DNA from 3 places in the Achromobacter sp. 18P8.1.1 genome. Region 3 is predicted to be linked to each of the others. Evidence: predicted binding sites of a transcription regulator. Region 3 holds the regulator's gene; each other region holds the start of a gene.

Region 1 (3,635 bases), on a different contig from region 3:
CTCGATCGGGCCAAAGGCATTCCAGGCGGCGCGCCCTTTTCCCGTCAATGCGGCGAAGTCCACGAGATGCAGCGACAGCGCGCCGTGCGGCGCGCCCGTATCCGAGTGCCAATCAAAGGCCGGCACTTCCTCCGCAAGCTGCCGCACAAGCAAAGCGACCTCCTCCCCAGACATCCCCCAGCCGTGCAGGGCGACCACGGGGCGATTGGATGCGGTATGAGTTCCACGGGTTGCTATTGAGTCCGACACTGTGTCTCCACTTGAGTTGGGAGTACGCAGTTTCGATCGCGGTCAGGACATTAGCTGTCTCGAAGGCCACATTGGTTGTATTTACTTGCTAGGCCGCTTGAGTCGCCCGGGATAATGCGGAGGAGTGGACTCACAACATCTGCTGCAGCACTATCCCGCGAGCAGGACGGTTATGAAGAGATCGACGTACACCAAGGAACGGAGAGCAGGCCCGCCATCTGTACAACGCATTCAACCGCGCCGACCTGCCCGGAGATCTGCTTCACGCGCTGTGGTTGCCGGTGGCGGAGAACGGCAAGATCGAGGTGGAATTCGCTGGCGAGCCGGGCGTGCGTTATGACGCGTTGATCGTCTTTAGTGAAGGGCATATCAAATGCCTGGGCCTGGCGATCCTGCTCGCCAAGAACATCGCACAGGGCTGCCCCGTGGTCATCTTCGACGACGTCGTCAACGCGATCGACGACGACCACCGCGACGGCATCTGGCGCACTTTCTTCGAGGACGGCTTGCTCGATGGCAAGCAGGTCATCCTCACCTCGCACGCGGAGGAATTCCTGCACCGCATCCAGCAGGAGTTGGGCGTGCGGCGCGCCGCGGCCATCAAGCGCTACAAGTTCCTCCCGCATCAGGGGGAGCACGAACTGCGCGTCGACAGCGACCCGCCCACGAAGAACTACGTTCTGCTGGCCCAGCAGGCATTGGCGGCCGACGAGAAGCGCGAGGCACTGCGCCAGGCCCGGCCGGCGCTAGAGAGTCTGACGGATCGCCTTTGGACATGGCTGGGCCGGCGGGCGGACAGTCGGATCGACATCAAGCTGGGCGGACCCCGCTCGCCCTGGGAGTTGAACAACAAGTGCAGCAAGTTGCGATCGGCGGTCGATCGCATCTCGGCGCAGCACGCCGGTGCGCCGCAGGCGGTCGCCGCGCTCGCCGCGCTGCTCAATGTCAGCGGCGCGAGATCGAGTGGGGATACCTCAATAGCGGCGTACACGACGCCCAGCGTGACCATGAATTTGACCGTGCCACTGTGCGCACAATAGTGGAATCCGTCACTGCATTAGATGCAGCACTAGAAGCGTTGCAGAACCGCTGAGCAACCGCCTTAGGTCGTCCGAGATGAGGTTGATTGAGAAATATCGACCCTGCCCAACATCCTGGACCCATGACCGATGCCAAATCGATGCCTGCATTGGGTCGGATGCGGTCGGTCGGCTCGAGGTACTTTCTGCCCAGGTTAAGGCCAAGGTCTCAAGTTGAATGAAATTCGACAGCAGCTCAATTTCCGCAACAAATCCTTATTTTTCAACGACTTGAGTTAAATTAATACATATTTGTATTGGGGATCACAGATGCCAACGGCGCTGCCACTGTGGTTTGCGCTCATCAACGGCAGTGCCGAAAGTTTCAAACTGGATGACACAAATTCCAAACTCAATGGAATTCGACACCCGGCGCGCCCATCAAATATGTAACAGCCCGGCCTCCCCCCCTTGAAGCCCGGAACATCATCCCTATAATTAGCACTCGACACCGGTGAGTGCTAACAGCCCTCCCGGGGCTAACCGATCATTCACTTTTTTCAAGTAAACAGGAGTTCCTCATGGCCTTGCGTCCCCTGGGCGATCGCGTGATCGTCAAACGCCTCGAAAACGAGCGCAAGACTGCCTCGGGCATCGTCATCCCCGACAGCGCCGCTGAAAAGCCTGATCAAGGCGAAGTCGTGGCCGTCGGCCCCGGCAAGAAGACCGAAGACGGCAAGATCCTGCCGGTCGACCTGAAGGCTGGCGACAAGGTTCTGTTCGGCAAGTACGCCGGCCAGTCCGTGAAGGTTGATGGCGAAGAACTGCTCGTCATCCGCGAGGACGAAATCCTCGCCGTGGTTCTGTAAACCCCGCCTCAAACGAATTTTCGAAGGAAGCTAAGAAATGGCTGCCAAGCAAGTATTGTTCGGTGACGACGCCCGCGTGCGCATCGTCCGCGGCGTGAATGTTCTCGCCAACGCTGTTAAGACCACCCTGGGCCCCAAGGGTCGCAACGTCGTGCTGGAGCGCTCGTTCGGCGCCCCGACGGTGACCAAGGACGGCGTGTCCGTCGCCAAGGAAATCGAACTGAAGGACAAGTTCGAAAACATCGGCGCACAACTGGTCAAGGACGTTGCTTCCAAGACCTCCGACAACGCCGGTGACGGCACCACGACCGCCACCGTGCTGGCTCAAGCCATCGTCATGGAAGGCCTGAAGTACGTTGCCGCCGGTTTCAACCCGATCGACCTGAAGCGCGGCATCGACAAGGCTGTCGCCGCTGCCGTTGCTGAACTGAAGAAGCAATCCAAGCCGGTCACGACCAGCAAGGAAATCGCCCAAGTCGGTTCGATCTCGGCCAACAGCGATTCCTCCATCGGCCAGATCATCGCTGACGCGATGGACAAGGTTGGCAAGGAAGGCGTCATCACCGTCGAAGACGGCAAGTCGCTGGAAAACGAGCTGGACGTCGTCGAAGGCATGCAATTCGACCGCGGCTATCTGTCGCCCTACTTCATCAACAGCCCGGAAAAGCAAGTTGCCGTGCTGGAGGACCCGTTTGTCCTGATCTTCGACAAGAAGATCAGCAACATCCGTGACCTGCTGCCCGTGCTGGAACAAGTTGCCAAGTCGAGCCGTCCCCTGCTGATCATCGCAGAAGACGTCGAAGGCGAAGCGCTGGCCACCCTGGTTGTGAACAACATCCGTGGCATCCTGAAGACCACCGCCGTCAAGGCTCCGGGCTTCGGCGACCGCCGCAAGGCCATGCTGGAAGACATCGCCATCCTGACGGGCGGCACGGTGATCTCCGAAGAAACCGGCATGTCGCTGGAAAAGGCCGGCCTGGCTGAACTGGGCCAAGCCAAGCGCATCGAAGTGGGCAAGGAAAACACGACGATCATCGACGGCGCTGGCGACAGCAAGTCGATCGAGGCTCGCGTCAAGCAAGTCCGCATCCAGATCGAAGAAGCCACGTCCGACTACGACCGTGAAAAGCTGCAAGAACGCGTGGCCAAGCTGGCCGGCGGCGTTGCCGTGATTCGCGTTGGCGCTGCCACCGAAGTCGAAATGAAGGAAAAGAAGGCTCGCGTCGAAGACGCCCTGCACGCTACCCGCGCTGCAGTGGAAGAAGGCGTTGTGGCTGGTGGCGGTGTTGCACTGCTGCGCGCCAAGCAAGCCATCGCTGACCTGAAGGGCGACACGCCTGACCAGAACGCCGGTATCAAGCTGATCCTGCGTGCTGTGGAAGAGCCGCTGCGCACCATCGTCACGAACGCCGGCGAAGAAGCCAGCGTCGTGGTCAGCAACGTGCTGCAAGGCAAGGGCAACTACGGCTACAACGCTGCAACCGGCGAGTACACCGAC
Region 2 (3,635 bases), on a different contig from region 3:
TGAAGCAGACCAGTGTGAGCAAACCGGCCAAGCCGAAAACAAGAAAACCTACATCCATGGATAGCGCCGCGTCCCGATCATGAAGCGTGTGTGAAGTTCCCCAAGAATAGCGGCTTTTTTCCCAGGCTCCTGCCGGCAAACGGAGGAGAATCATGAAGAACGCACGTTTCGTTACCCCAAGCCGGGCAAGAAATATGCGCCACGCCCTGTTTTTTGGGTAATGTGCAAACGGTATCCACTTCGCAGGAGCGGCACTTGCCCCGCGTCCATTCCCTGGCCCGGCGCCAACACGCGCCCGCCATGCTCGTCCAGCTGACCGACAGCCATTTGTTCGGCGAACCCGACACCGCGATGCTGGGCGTCAATACCGATGCGAGCCTGCGCGCCGTGCTGCGCCAGATCCAGGCCGACGGCAAGCACCCCGACCTGTTGATGGCCACGGGCGACCTGTCTCAAGACGGGGAAGCGGCTTCTTATCGGCGCTTTGCCTCCATCCTGGGCGAGTCCGAGGCATTGGCCCGCGCGCAGATCCGCTGCCTGCCGGGCAATCACGACCAGCCGGCCGTACTGCGCCAGGAATTGCCGCAATGGTCGGCGCCGGTAACCGACGTCGGCGCCTGGCGCGTCGTGGCGCTGGACACCACGGTGCCCGGCTCCAACGCCGGCCACTTGCCCGACAGCCAACTGGACCTGCTTGAGGCCGCCCTGGCTGACGCGCCCGGCCGCCACACCCTGGTCGCGATGCATCACAACCCGATGCAGATAGACAGCCACTGGCATGACTCGATGATGATCGACAATCCGCAGGCGCTGTTCAAGCGCCTGGCCCGCTTTCCGCAGGCGCGCGTGCTGCTGTGGGGACATGTGCATCATGAGTTCGACCGCCGCCGCCACAACCTGCGCATGCTGGCCACGCCGTCGACCTGCTTTCAGTTCAGCATCCGCGACGGCAAGCACGTGGTCGACAACATGGCGCCCGGCTACCGCTGGATCAAACTCTATGAAGACGGGTCGATGGCCACCGGCGTGCGTCGCGTGCAGGACGCGCTGTGGCATACGGCGCTGGCGCCGGACGACGCGCAAGCCGCATAACGAGCGGGCATAAAAAACGGGGCACCAAGATATGCATGGTGCCCCGCAAGCATCCGTCTCATAGGGGAGGGGAAAGAGGAGAAGCCGAGACGGATGACAAGACTGCTAACCGAAGTTCGCGGTCTACATGAAGTTAGTCGGCGCGATCCCCATTAAGTTTCTGCAATCACGCAAAATTAAGGGCCAAATTTGTATCAATTTATTGATCGATTGTGGCGCCTGTGCCGCCGCAGCATGCCCGGGCGGTCGCGTGCAAAGAAAAGGGCCGCTTGCGCGGCCCTTTTTGCTGATTGATGCAGCGGGTGGAACCCGGCGGATCAGGCGGCCAGGTTGCCGCGCATCTTCTTCAAGGCAGCAGCTTCAATCTGGCGGATGCGTTCGGCCGACACGCCGAATTCCTGCGCCAGTTCGTGCAGCGTGGCGCCACCGTCGTCTTGCAGCCAGCGGGCCTCGACGATACGGCGCGAACGGGCGTCCAGTGCTTCCAGCGCGGTATTCAGCCCCGTGCTCTGCAACTGGTCGCGCGCAGCGCGTTCCAGCACCCGCGTGGGTTCCTGGCGGCCGTCGTCGGACAGGTAGGCGATCGGCGCATAGCTATCGTCGTCGTCGTCCTGGTTTTCCAGCGACATGTCGCGGCCGGACAGGCGCACTTCCATTTCGCTCACGTCTTCGCGGCGCACGTTCAGTTCGCGCGCGATGTGATCGACCTGTTCCGGGTCCAGCGTCTGGCCATCGGGGCGCATGCTGCGCAGGTTGAAGAACAGCTTGCGTTGGGCCTTGGTGGTAGCCACCTTGACCAGGCGCCAGTTGCGGATGATGTATTCGTGGATTTCGGCCTTGATCCAGTGCACGGCGAACGACACCAGGCGCACGCCGCGCTCGGGGTCGAAACGCTTCACGGCCTTCATCAGGCCGACGTTGCCTTCCTGGATCAGGTCGGCGTGCGGCAAGCCATATCCGAGGTACTGGCGAGCAACCGACACCACCAGGCGCAGGTGAGACAGAATCAGCTCGCGCGCCGCGCCCAGGTCTTCCTGGTCACGCAGGCGGCGGCCCAGCTCGGTTTCACGCTCGGCGGACAGGACCGGCAGGCGGTTGACCGAAGAGATATACGCGTCGATCGTGCCAAGTGCGCCCGGATTGGCAATGGCCAACGCCAGGGCGTTGCCGGAAGCGGCCAACGAGGTACTGGGTTGTTTCATAGCGGGGGTCTCCGGAAAGCGAAGGGGTAACGACATGGATTCGATGTTAGCACTCTAGTAAAGGGAGTGCTAATTCGACTATTGCGGTGCGTCAAAGTTTCACCGGGACATTATGTCCCTGTTTATTTTTTGCTCGTCCATTTGCACGACACCTCAGCCGTGGCGGGCCTGCGGGTGCCTGTGCGACGGCCCTACCAACCCAGGCGCTTCAGGCCTTCTGCGGTCGCTTCGCCGTCCGGGCGGACGAACAAGGCGCCGCGGGGGTCCATGAACACCTGGTATTTCGCGCCATCGAACAGCGGCATGTAGGCCCCGCTTCCAAATTGGACATCGACAAAGGGGAACGAGTTCGGAAAACTTTTCTTCAAGGACCCCAGGTCGGGGGCCGGCCAGTCATCCAGCGCGTGGACCGAGCGGGTCGCCGACGCCTCGCGCGCCGTATCGCTATAGCGTCCTGACAAGCGCTCCAGCCGGTACAGCGGCGGCACGCCGGCCATCAGCGCGGGCAGTTTCCAGCGCACGACCCGGGCGTCGATCTGCCACTGGTCGCCGTACAGCACGTATTGCTTGGGGCTGATGCCCGGCGCCGTGGCCGTGACCTGGAACTGGCCTTCGGCCTGCTGGCGCACCTCGATGCGGGCCACGGATTCGTCCGTGGTCAGGCGGAAGAACTGGACCAGCGACAGTGCCAGCAGCCCCGACACGCATCCCAGCAACACCAGCATCAGGCCGAACAGGCGCCGCACCGGCCGAAACTGGAACATCTTGCGGCCACGTTCGTCGCGGGGGCCGCCCCGGCCCAGCAGCATGGCCAGGCCCGGCAGCAGGACGACGACGGCGCCCAGAAGTATCCAGACGAAGGGAGCGATACCGTTGATCAAATCAAGCGTTCCTATTCAAGGAAACCGCGGGTCCCAGCCCGGCACGCCCAGGGCGCCACGAGCCTGCTGCGGCAGGCTCCCCAGTATAGAAGCGCGTTTTCAGGCTGCCGGTTTTCCAAGCCGTTCGACGTGAAACCGGATGTGATCCTCGATGTAGGTCGAGATGAAGTAGTAGCCGTGGTCGTAACCGGCCTGCCGGCGCAGCGTCAGCGGCTGATCGGCGGCATCGCAGGCCGCCTCGAATACGTCGGGATACAACTGCTCGGCCAGGAATTGGTCTGATTCGCCTTGGTCGATCAGGATGCCGGCGGGGAAGGGCTGGGTCAGGCCACGCATCAGAGCCGACGCGTCGTACGCGGCCCAGTCCTGGACGTTGTCGCCCAGGTAGGCGCCGAACGCTTTCTTGCCCCACGGGCACAGGCTGGGCGCGGCAATGGGTGCAAACGCCGACACCGAACGG
Region 3 (3,635 bases):
CCAGCGCATCCACCAGGATGGATTTGCCCGCGCCGGTCTCGCCGGAGAAAACGGTGAAGCCGGCGCCGAAATGGATCTCGGTCTGTTCGACGATGACGAAGTCGCGGATATGCAGGGTGCGCAGCATGTCGGGGCGCTAACTACTCTACGTTGTCGGTGGCTTGGGGCATCAGGTTCCAGTGCAGCTTGCGGCGCAGGGTGGAAAAGAAGCTGTAGCCCTCGGGGTGCACGAAGCGGATGGTATAGGGCGCGCGCTGCACGACGATGCGGTCGCCCGGTTGCAGGTCCGACCAGGTCTGCATGTCGAAATGCACGCTGGCGCCCACTTCGACCCGGCCCATGGCGGTAAGGGTCATGTTCAGCACGCCGGTGTCGGGGATGACGATAGGGCGGTTCGACAGCGTTTGCGGCGCGACGGGGACCAGCACCATGGCGTTCATGCCGGGGTGCAGGATGGGGCCGTTGGCCGACAGGGCGTACGCGGTGGAACCCGTGGGCGTGGCGATGATCAGGCCGTCGGCGCGCTGCGTGTACATGAAGGCGCCGTCCAGCTCTACGCGCACTTCGATCATGCCGCCGCGGCCGGCGCGGTTCAGCACGACGTCGTTCAAGGCCGACGCGGAATACATCTTCTGGTCACCGCGCCACACGCTGCCTTCCAGCAGCATGCGTTCTTCGATCTGGAAGCTGCCTTCGAGCACGCGCGCCAGCGCGCCATGCGCGTCTTGCAGCGGAATGTCGGTGATGAAGCCCAGCCGCCCGTGGTTGATGCCGACCAGCGGCACGCCGAAGGGCGCCAGGTGGCGGCCCGCGCCCAACACGGTGCCGTCGCCGCCCATCACGACGGCCAGCGACGCGCGCTGGCCGATTTCCTCGAGGGTGGCAACGGGGTATTCGGTCAGGCCGGTATTGCGCGCGGTATCGGCATCGATGAGCACGTGCCTGCCCGCTTGCGTCAGCGCGTGCGCAAGGGCTCTCAGCGGTGTGTCCAGGCCGGTGTCCTGGTATCTGCCGATCAGGGCGACGGTAGGAAAGTGCATGGATGCGTGCGTATCGAAAAAGGTAAAGCCAGAAAGCCGAAACCCGCCCGTAGGGGGCTGATTAGCCGATTATATGGGGCCGCATATCCGCTTGCGGGACAAAAATCGCCTTAATTGGAAAAGATTCCCTAAAATACCTGTTATGGATGACCGCGCACGCGCACTACTGAAAGCGTTGATAGAACGCTACATCGCCGATGGGCAGCCAGTCGGCTCGCGGACGCTATCGAAAGTCTTCGACTTGTCCCCGGCCACGATCCGCAATGTGATGGCGGACCTGGAAGAGCTGGGGCTGATCCATAGCCCGCATACGTCCGCCGGCCGAGTTCCCACGCCGCGGGGCTATCGCATGTTCGTCGATTCCTTGCTGGCCGTGCAGTCCTATCAGCTGCAACCGCACAACATGGGCGAAATGCTGTCGGCCGCCGAACCCACCCGCGCCGTCAATGCCGCGGCCGCGCTGCTGTCTAACCTGACGCAGTTCGCCGGCGTGGTGCTTACGCCCAAGCGCGCCCAGGTGTTCCGCCAGATCGAATTCATCCGGCTGTCCGACAAGCGGGTGCTGCTGATCATCGTCACGCCCGACGGCGACGTTCAGAACCGCATCCTGTTCGTGCAGCGCGATTACGTCGAAGCCGAATTGCTGGAAGCCGGCAATTTCTTCAACATGCATTTCGCGGGCAAGTCCTTCAATGCGGTGCGCCAGACCTTGTCCACCGAGCTGGCCCAGCTGCGCGAAGACATCTCGCGCCTGATGCAGGCAGCGGTGGAGGCCAGCGCCGAAGCCGCCGAAGACGGCGACGCCATGATCATTTCCGGCGAACGCAAGCTGCTGGACGTGACGGACATCGCGTCCGACATGGACCGGTTGCGCAAGATGTTCTCGCTGTTCGAAAAGAAGACCGACCTGCTGCAGCTGCTGGACGTGTCCAGCCGCGCGCAGGGGGTGCAGATCTACATCGGCGGCGACTCGCAACTGGTGCCGATGGAAGAAGTCTCGGTTATTACCGCGCCCTACGGCGTGGACGGCAAGGTGGTGGGCACGCTGGGCGTGATCGGTCCCACCCGCATGGCGTACGAGCGCGTCATTCCCATCGTGGACATCACGGCGCGTTTGCTGTCCAACGCCCTCAGCCACAACCAGTAGGTCCATTCAAAGCTACATCCTCCTTGCGGAGGAAGGGGAGTTTTTGTGTTTCTTCGCCTGTTCAAGTACCTGTGGCCTGAACGCTATCTGCCGGAAACCGAGCAGGACGACCCCTTCAACGAAGATCCGCCGCCGCGCGGGCCGGGCAAGGTCGGCGTGCTGCTGGTGAACCTGGGCACCCCGGACACGCCGGACAAGGCCGGCATCAAGAAATACCTGGGCGAATTCCTGTCCGACCCCCGTGTGATCGAAATCCCCCGCTACCTGTGGAAGCCCATCCTGCACGGGCTGGTGCTGACCTTGCGCCCCAAGAAGCTGGCGCCGCGCTATGCCGGGGTGTGGCTTAAAGAGGGTTCGCCCCTGATGGTCTACAGCCAGCGCCAGGCCGATGGCGTGCGCGCGGCTTTGCACGCGACGGGCATCGATGCGGTGGTGGAACTGGGCATGCGCTACGGCAACCCGTCGATTCCCGACGCGATCACGCGCCTGCGGGCCGCGGGCTGCGAGCGCATCCTGACCGTGCCGCTGTATCCGCAGTACGCCGCCAGCACCACGGCCACCGTGGTCGACGCGGTGACCCGTCACGCCGCCCGTCTGCGCGACCAGCCCGAACTGCGTTTCACCAAGCGCTTCCATGAAGACCCGGCCTGGCTGGATCCGCTGGCCGCGCGCATCGAAGCCTTTTGGCGCGAACATGGCAAGCCGCAGAAGCTGGTGATGAGCTTTCACGGCCTGCCGCGCTATTCGATCGAGCTGGGCGACCCCTATTACCGCGATTGCATGGAATCGGCGCGCCTGTTGTCGCAGCGGCTGTCCTTGCCCCGCGAACAGATCGAAGTGACGTTCCAGAGCCGTTTCGGCACTGCCCGCTGGCTGGAGCCCTACACCGAACCCACGCTCAAGGCGCTGGCGGCCTCGGGGGTGACGGAGGTGGATGTGGTGTGTCCGGGATTTGTGGCAGACTGTCTGGAAACCCTGGAAGAGATCAGCCTGGAATGCCGCGACGCGTTTGTCGAGGCAGGCGGCACGCAGTTCCGATACATCCCCGCCTTGAACGACGATCCGGCCTGGATCGCCGGCTTGGCCGGCATGGTGGAACGGAACTTGCAGGGCTGGCCGCTGACATCCCGGGCCCCCACGGACTTGAAGGAGAAGGCGCATGCACCATGATCCCAAGAGCGGCAAGGTAGTAAAAAAGGGGACGGTTACCACCCCTGTTGATGAGGATCAGGTCGAGCACGATCTGGACGAAGCCCTGGCCGAAACCTTTCCGGCCAGCGATCCCATCGCGATCCGGTCCGAACCGGATGACGACGACGCGCACGTCGACCGCGCGCTGAAAGAAAGCTTCCCCGCCAGCGACCCCGTCGCGCCGGCGCAGCCCCACAAGAAGTAAGCGGTCGCTCCGCCCGGGACCCGGGCGGGCGCCGTCAGGGAATATTTCGCTT

The links. Region 3 encodes HrcA, which represses chaperone genes, less so after heat shock. Its sites were predicted from a motif close to TTAGCACTCNNNNNNNNNGAGTGCTAA; they were not measured.
Region 1: the regulator HrcA is predicted to act here: its motif matches at 1,767-1,793, upstream of groES (co-chaperone GroES).
Region 2: the regulator HrcA is predicted to act here: its motif matches at 2,341-2,367, upstream of rpoH (RNA polymerase sigma factor RpoH).

What each region holds. Positions count from the first base shown of each region.
Region 1 is NZ_JBYOKH010000009.1:40,587-44,221, reverse strand. It holds gene AC27VE_RS08505 (hypothetical protein) at 1-198, opposite strand, end outside; partial or broken gene AC27VE_RS08500 (ATPase) at 450-1,342, shown strand; gene groES (co-chaperone GroES) at 1,850-2,137, shown strand; gene groL (chaperonin GroEL) at 2,175-3,635, shown strand, end outside.
Region 2 is NZ_JBYOKH010000051.1:12,923-16,557, forward strand. It holds gene AC27VE_RS24930 (cation:proton antiporter) at 1-58, opposite strand, end outside; gene AC27VE_RS24935 (phosphodiesterase) at 301-1,092, shown strand; gene rpoH (RNA polymerase sigma factor RpoH) at 1,410-2,330, opposite strand; gene AC27VE_RS24945 (hypothetical protein) at 2,486-3,175, opposite strand; gene fghA (S-formylglutathione hydrolase) at 3,275-3,635, opposite strand, start outside.
Region 3 is NZ_JBYOKH010000001.1:197,171-200,805, reverse strand. It holds gene recN (DNA repair protein RecN) at 1-127, opposite strand, end outside; gene AC27VE_RS00905 (NAD kinase) at 141-1,040, opposite strand; gene hrcA (heat-inducible transcriptional repressor HrcA) at 1,183-2,187, shown strand; gene hemH (ferrochelatase) at 2,233-3,357, shown strand; gene AC27VE_RS00890 (hypothetical protein) at 3,347-3,583, shown strand.